DNA from 3 places in the Glaciecola petra genome. Region 1 is predicted to be linked to each of the others. Evidence: predicted binding sites of a transcription regulator. Region 1 holds the regulator's gene; each other region holds the start of a gene.

The links. Region 1 encodes LexA, which represses DNA repair genes until DNA is damaged. Its sites were predicted from a motif close to TACTGTATNNNNATACAGTA; they were not measured.
Region 2: a site for LexA is predicted at 1,081-1,100, ahead of recA (recombinase RecA). Genes of this name have one in related genera too.
Region 3: a site for LexA is predicted at 1,170-1,189, ahead of RM552_RS12325 (YebG family protein). Genes of this name have one in related genera too.

Annotation. Positions count from the first base shown of each region.
Region 1 covers NZ_JAVRHX010000002.1:438,654-440,933, forward strand. The annotation lists gene plsB (glycerol-3-phosphate 1-O-acyltransferase PlsB) at 1-709, opposite strand, end outside; gene lexA (transcriptional repressor LexA) at 950-1,570, shown strand; gene coxB (cytochrome c oxidase subunit II) at 1,884-2,280, shown strand, end outside.
Region 2 covers NZ_JAVRHX010000001.1:474,942-477,221, forward strand. The annotation lists gene mutS (DNA mismatch repair protein MutS) at 1-383, opposite strand, end outside; gene RM552_RS02100 (CinA family protein) at 466-963, shown strand; gene recA (recombinase RecA) at 1,267-2,280, shown strand, end outside.
Region 3 covers NZ_JAVRHX010000003.1:342,489-344,768, forward strand. The annotation lists gene RM552_RS12315 (helix-turn-helix domain-containing protein) at 1-269, opposite strand, end outside; gene RM552_RS12320 (HAD family hydrolase) at 463-1,035, opposite strand; gene RM552_RS12325 (YebG family protein) at 1,261-1,545, shown strand; gene RM552_RS12330 (MBL fold metallo-hydrolase) at 1,581-2,280, shown strand, end outside.

The DNA.
Region 1 (2,280 bases):
TTTCTTCTTCTATCGCTTGTTTGACCGCTTTTGCGCCAAGTAACGAGTTATGTAGTGTTTCTCGTTCTAATAATGTTGGGCCACTTAATGTTTGTCGTTTACGCTGGAAATGAGTGCGTGCCACTCTTATTAATTTGTGTGCTATTTGTTGGTCACTGCCTTTTAAAGAAGCCATTTCCCGAGTTGAAACCGGTTTTGAATAACTAACAAAGTTGTCACGACCAAAAAATAAAACGATAAATGCCTTACGCAACCAATTTGGAGAAGCTTTTATGGCTAAAAGCTGTGCAAATCCAGATTTTTCCTTTCCTGCTGAGCGACCCCAAGAAATAAAAACCGGTACGACTTGGGCATCAAGGTCTTCGAATTCTCTATGCAAGTTAAACATTTTGGTGAAATTTTCTTCGATCGTGGTTGGCTTAATACGTTTAGTAAGAAGACTTTGGGGACGATCTAAATAATAACTACGATTATGCTCTTGGTTGACTAGGGTTAGTGGTTTGTTAGGAGCGGGTAAACCTAGCGCTTCGGTTGACTTTTGCAGTGCTATAGCATCAGTAAAAGATTTGGTTTGTAACAAGTATACAATAGGGCGAGTTTTGTCTATCCCCAGTTCGTTTGATAAATCGTTTGGCACGCTTTTTACTGACACCATCCAGCCGATGGGGGCGGCGATCAGTTTTTTGAAAAAGAGACCTATCGAATTCATAACTACTCCATTGTCGCCTTTGTACAGGCCATTTATGCCCGATATATTAACAGGCAAAGCCGCCATCTGCCTAGTTATATGGGGCCAAGTTAACAAAATAGAATACCATGGGTTAAACATATTTTTGCTATTCAGCGCATGATTTGATGTTCGTTGCTTTATTTTGGGTGGAAAAATAAAGTTGCTTCTAAAGCAATACTGGATATACTAGCAACAACTGTATAGAAAAACAGGCTGTTTATGCGTCCACTAACACCACGACAACAAGAAGTTCTAGATTTAGTCAAAACAACAATGATTGACACAGGTATGCCGCCTACTCGAGCTGAAATTGCGCGGCAATTAGGTTTTAAATCTGCTAACGCAGCAGAAGAGCATCTAAAAGCCCTAGCAAAAAAAGGTGTGATTGAAATTTTGCCTGGTACATCTAGGGGCATTAAATTAAATGTTGATTTGGAAGATGAAGTTGAAGAAGGTTTACCATTGATCGGTCAAGTAGCCGCAGGTGAGCCAATATTGGCACAAGAACATGTCGAAAATCGTTTCAAACTCGATCCAGCCATGTTTCATCCTCGCGCCGACTTTTTGCTTAGAGTAAAAGGCGAGAGTATGAAAAATATTGGCATAATGGATGGCGACTTGTTGGCTGTTCACAAAACTGACCAAGTTAATAACGGTCAGGTTGTGGTAGCCCGAGTTGATGAAGATGTTACAGTCAAACGTTTTGAGCGAAAGGGTAGCGAAATTTTACTGCATGCAGAAAACGAAGAATTTGCGCCAATACGGGTAGATCTTGCTTCTCAATTTTTCACGATTGAAGGTCTTGCAGTAGGCGTTATTAGAGATCACGCAGGATTATAAAACATACTATTGAGTGTTAAAAATATTATTAGATCACAAGGCAACGATTAAAAGTTGCCTTTTTTGTACATAAAAGTTTCCTTCACCACGAAAAACTCGAGCAAAACAGAAGAAAAAAGTAACAAAAAACTAGACTCTTAACCTGATTTGTCCGATGATTATATAGGTATTTACATAATCAAAACAATTGCATTACTAGTTATTAATCTAAAGTCGAAAAAATACCATGAAAGCACTGCCGCTTTTTATGGTATTAGAGTTGTAATGCATAAATGGGAGTCCTAGTGTGAAGCTTGTAAAATTCATTTCGTGGTTGTCTTTGGCAACAGTCGGCTTTTCAGCAATTGCAGTCGAGACCGGAAGATCCGATCTTAACTTACGCAAAGGTGTGTCTGATATTAGTCATCAAGTTTATGATTTACATATGTTGATGTTCTACATCTGTGTAGTAATCGCTGTGGTCGTGTTTGGTGTCATGTTTTATTCCATGTTCGCTCACCGCAAATCTACAGGAGCGAAACCGGCTAATTTCCATGAAAGTGTGAAAGTCGAAATCGCGTGGACTGTCATTCCATTTCTAATTCTTATTTTTATGGCGGTTCCGGCAGCGAATACCCTAATTGATATGGAAGACGTCAGTGAAGCAGATATAACAATTTTGGTCACTGGTTCCCAATGGAAATGGCATTATGAATATCGTGAAAACGATA
Region 2 (2,280 bases), on a different contig from region 1:
GCGTCCTGCTTATCTTCCAGTAGCGCCTCGTCGGTCAAAGTGCCGGGTGTAATTACTCTTAACACTTTTCTTGCTACGGGTCCTTTGGATGTTGCTGGGTCACCGATTTGCTCACAAATCGCAACCGATTCGCCTAATTTAACGAGCTTGGCTAAATAGTTATCAACTGCATGATAAGGCACGCCTGCCATAGGAATAGGTTCGCCTTTAGCTTTGCCTCTTGCGGTAAGGGAAATATTAAGCAAATCAGCAGCTTTAACTGCATCATCAAAGAAAAGTTCGTAAAAATCGCCCATACGGTAGAACAACAAGATATCAGGGTATTCAGCTTTTATTTTTAAATACTGGGCCATCATTGGCGTGTGTTCTGCGTTTTTTGGCATGTTTTTCTTATTAAAGATACTTTGGTTTAGCATAATTTAACGTTATTCTATTGGAAATAAGCAAAACTAAAAAGCAATAGTATTGATAAACTTTACCCTAGAACAAAAATTTAGGCTTTCACAAACACTTGGCGACCTATTACTGGCGCAGCAAGCAAGTGTTGCGACGGTAGAGTCATGCACAGGCGGTGGTCTTGCATACGCTATTACCGAGATCTCTGGCTCCTCACAATGGTTTAATCAGTCATGGGTGACATATGCAAATGAGGCGAAAACGTCCATGGTGCATGTATCTGAGGATATATTGGCGCAATTTGGTGCGGTATCCAAAGAAACTGTTGAACAAATGGCATTAGGTGGACAAGCAATAGCAAACGCTAATTATTGCATTGCCGTTAGCGGTATTGCTGGTCCTGGTGGCGGTAGTAAAGATAAACCAGTTGGATTAGTTTGGTTTGCTATTGCATTGCCGAATGAATCTGTCTTAAGCTTTAGTAGAAGGTTTTCTGGTGACCGTAGTTTGGTACGAGAACAAGCTATTTTTTTAGGGCTAGAAAAACTGATCGAATGCCTAGCTTAACAAATCATCTCTAAGTGCTACCATTACAGCGTACTTTACATCACTTAATTCGTTTTTCTCTCATGAAAAATTAATTAAAAAACAAGACATTATAAAATAATTTAAAATATCACTTGAAGCTGTATGATTATACAGTATACTTGCGATATAAATGATTGCATGCATATTTAGTTACTACTTGTTCTGAAGAAGTAAATAAGAAAAAGTAAATAAGAAAAAGTAAATAAATAATTACGTGCAAGTATAAATATAACAAACACACTTGTAACCATACTTTGTGTTACTGCCAAAAGGATATCTATTGTGAACGATAAAAAAAATCAAGCATTAACGGCTGCACTAGGACAAATCGAAAAGCAATTCGGTAAGGGCGCAATAATGAAACTGGGTGAAAATAGAACCATGGACGTAGAAACTATATCTACAGGTTCATTGGGGCTAGACATTGCTTTGGGAGCAGGTGGCTTACCAATGGGAAGAATCGTTGAAATATATGGTCCTGAATCATCCGGTAAAACAACACTGACACTAGAAGTGATTGCAAGTGCACAGCGAGAAGGTAAAACCTGTGCTTTTGTTGATGCAGAACATGCATTGGATCCTATATACGCGCAAAAATTAGGCGTTGATATTAATGAGTTGCTTGTATCTCAACCGGACACTGGCGAGCAAGCTCTGGAAATTTGTGACATGTTAACTCGCTCAGGTGCGGTTGACGTTATTGTAGTGGACTCTGTGGCTGCGTTAACGCCTAAAGCGGAAATTGAAGGCGACATTGGAGACTCTCATATGGGGCTCGCCGCCAGAATGATGTCGCAAAGTATGCGTAAAATTACAGGTAACTTAAAACGAAGCAATACCATGCTAATTTTCATCAACCAAATCAGAATGAAGATTGGTGTGATGTTTGGTAATCCTGAAACGACAACAGGTGGTAATGCACTTAAATTCTACGCCTCAGTACGCTTGGATATTCGTCGAATAGGTGCGATTAAAGAAGGTGATGAAGTCGTGGGTAATGAAACCCGTGTAAAAGTGGTTAAGAATAAAATTGCTCCTCCGTTCAAACAAGCTGAGTTTCAAATCATGTATGGGCAAGGTATAAGTAAAGAAGCTGAATTGATAGACTTGGGTGTAAAACTTAAGCTAGTAGAAAAGGCTGGCGCTTGGTACAGCTGTAATGGCAATCGTATTGGTCAAGGTAAAGCAAATGTGGTGAAGTATTTTAAAGAAAACGTAGAATTAGCGAAAGAAATAGAAGATAAAATACGCGCCGAATTACTTTTGAATAAAACAGATAAAGAATCTGACGTAGAA
Region 3 (2,280 bases), on a different contig from region 1:
AGTACATATTGCGAGTTGATGAGTTCTTTTATGCTCTTTTTAAGATCAAAGGCAATTGCTTGTAATTGTTCTTTCTGCCGATTTGCATCACATGAATGATGTTTAATTTGCTCTTGTAATTGGCAACGCAAGCTCAATCCAGCAAATTTTTTATAAAGAATAAGGCCTGTAAACAATCCACCAAGACAAAATACTAATAAAAATTGCATACACACAAGTAGCCATTCAGGCCATGCAGACAGCCAAGCAATGCCGTTTGCTAAATCCATAACTATTCCTTTAATACATCAAGCGCACTAGATATCCAATCCAAATGGGGCTTATTTAAGGTTACTTTCCATCAAAAACTAATTGTAAGAACAAATTAGCCTTTCTATTTTTTGTCTAAATTTTAAGCTGTTTTTTTTCATAATGCTATCAATTGTAGTGAACAATTGTCTCAAAATTAGGACATTGCGTGCTCTATTTTGGAATAAAATGTAAACATTCGCCGAAGGTATAGTCATTTTCTATGTTTTTTTGTTTATATAACCAAGCTTGCATATTTGCATTATGCGCTGCCTGTATATCGTAAATATAATCACCAATATAGGCGATTTTTTCACATGGAATTTGCCAATCATTAGCAATAGATAATAAAGCCGAAGGGTCGGGTTTAGGGGGAGCATCTTCACGGGTCAACACTTTAGAAATGGGAATATTATTTTTTCTTAGTTTAATATTAGTTGCTTCGCGACAGTTACGAGTGACTATTGATAAAGGCAAACCATACCGTTTAGCCGCATCAACAAACGCTTGGGCTTGTGGCAACCAAGCAGAAGACTCTGCATCTTGTAATTCATGAAGAAGCACTTTTTGTTCTGCTTGTTGTCGAGCTTTATGCTCTTTAATTTGTGCAATAAAAGTTAAAATATCGTCATTAGCTGGGCATGCTATTTCCTTTTTTAACTTCGCAAAATCTAGACTTGTTTTGACTAAGGTATCATCGAGGTCAAAAATAATGGCACTCACTTTACTAAAACTAAATTCACTCACTTTTAACAACCATTTTTGCTCCTTAGCAATTGCCTAAGGTTTCGGCATTTACCTAAAAGTACATTCTTCGGATAAAGCCTGTAGACTCGTGTATGCTAATAATACGGTCTTAATCGATAAAAGTTTTCACTAAAAACTGTTTATTTATACAGTAATCAAGCGTATATTATTAATGCTTAAGATTTCAACATATTCTATATTCAATCAGTAAGTTCGGAGCGCGAAATGGCGGTAATTACACAATATGTAGTGCAACACAAAGGAGTCGATAAATTGGTCACCACAAACAAGAAAGAAGCCGATCAATACGACAAGATGCTAGAAGTAGCCGATAATATTAGCTTATATTTGCAGGCTAAAGGCGTTGATTTGGATGAGTCTGTATCTGAAGAGTTATCTATTTTAATGGCCAAAAACAAAGATTCACTTGGTAAGATTCTTCGTGGTACTAGCGTAGACAAATTATTAGAGCAAGAATCCGCAGACGTTGTAGAGATGAAAAAGGCATAAAGACTGATTTATTTACCAAGTTTTTCGCCTGAAAAATGAAACTACATATCATCGAGGGATATATACAAAATATTCACCTTGCAGAATATGAGCATGGGTGTTTATTGCTCGATGGCTGCTGCAGAGTTGATATAGACATCATTCAGCACTTCTTTATGAATACGCTAAATAGACCTATAAGCGACTTGAAACTCGTTGTTGTTACGCATATGCATCCAGATCATGCAGGCTGTGCTTTAACATTAAAAAAAATAAGCGGGTGCAAAATTTTAAGTGGCAGGATGACAGATTCATATTTTAAAACACAATGGTACGCGGGCATAAAGGGCTCTATTGCACACATTGTTGATATGGCACTTGCGCTTTGGGTAGCGAACCGTCTGGGCAAGAAAAAACGGAATATATGGTATCCAAAATATCTCAGTGCCGATATTTATCTGTCTGACAATGAAACGATACCTGGATTCGAAGATTGGAAAATTATGCATACCCCCGGTCATACTGACCGTGATATTAGCGTATATAATGAAAATGAGAAGCTCATCTATGTTGCAGATTTAATTGTAAGAGTAAAACAACAACTGGTACCACCTTTCCCTGTATATTTGCCTAATGCTTATAAAAATTCCTTAGTAAAAGTCAAAAAATTTAATGAATTTCGCTTTTTAATGGCCCATGTGTCTCCAATGAGGCTCGCTAAAAGCGATATAGATGCAGTGATTGAAAGAGCACCAA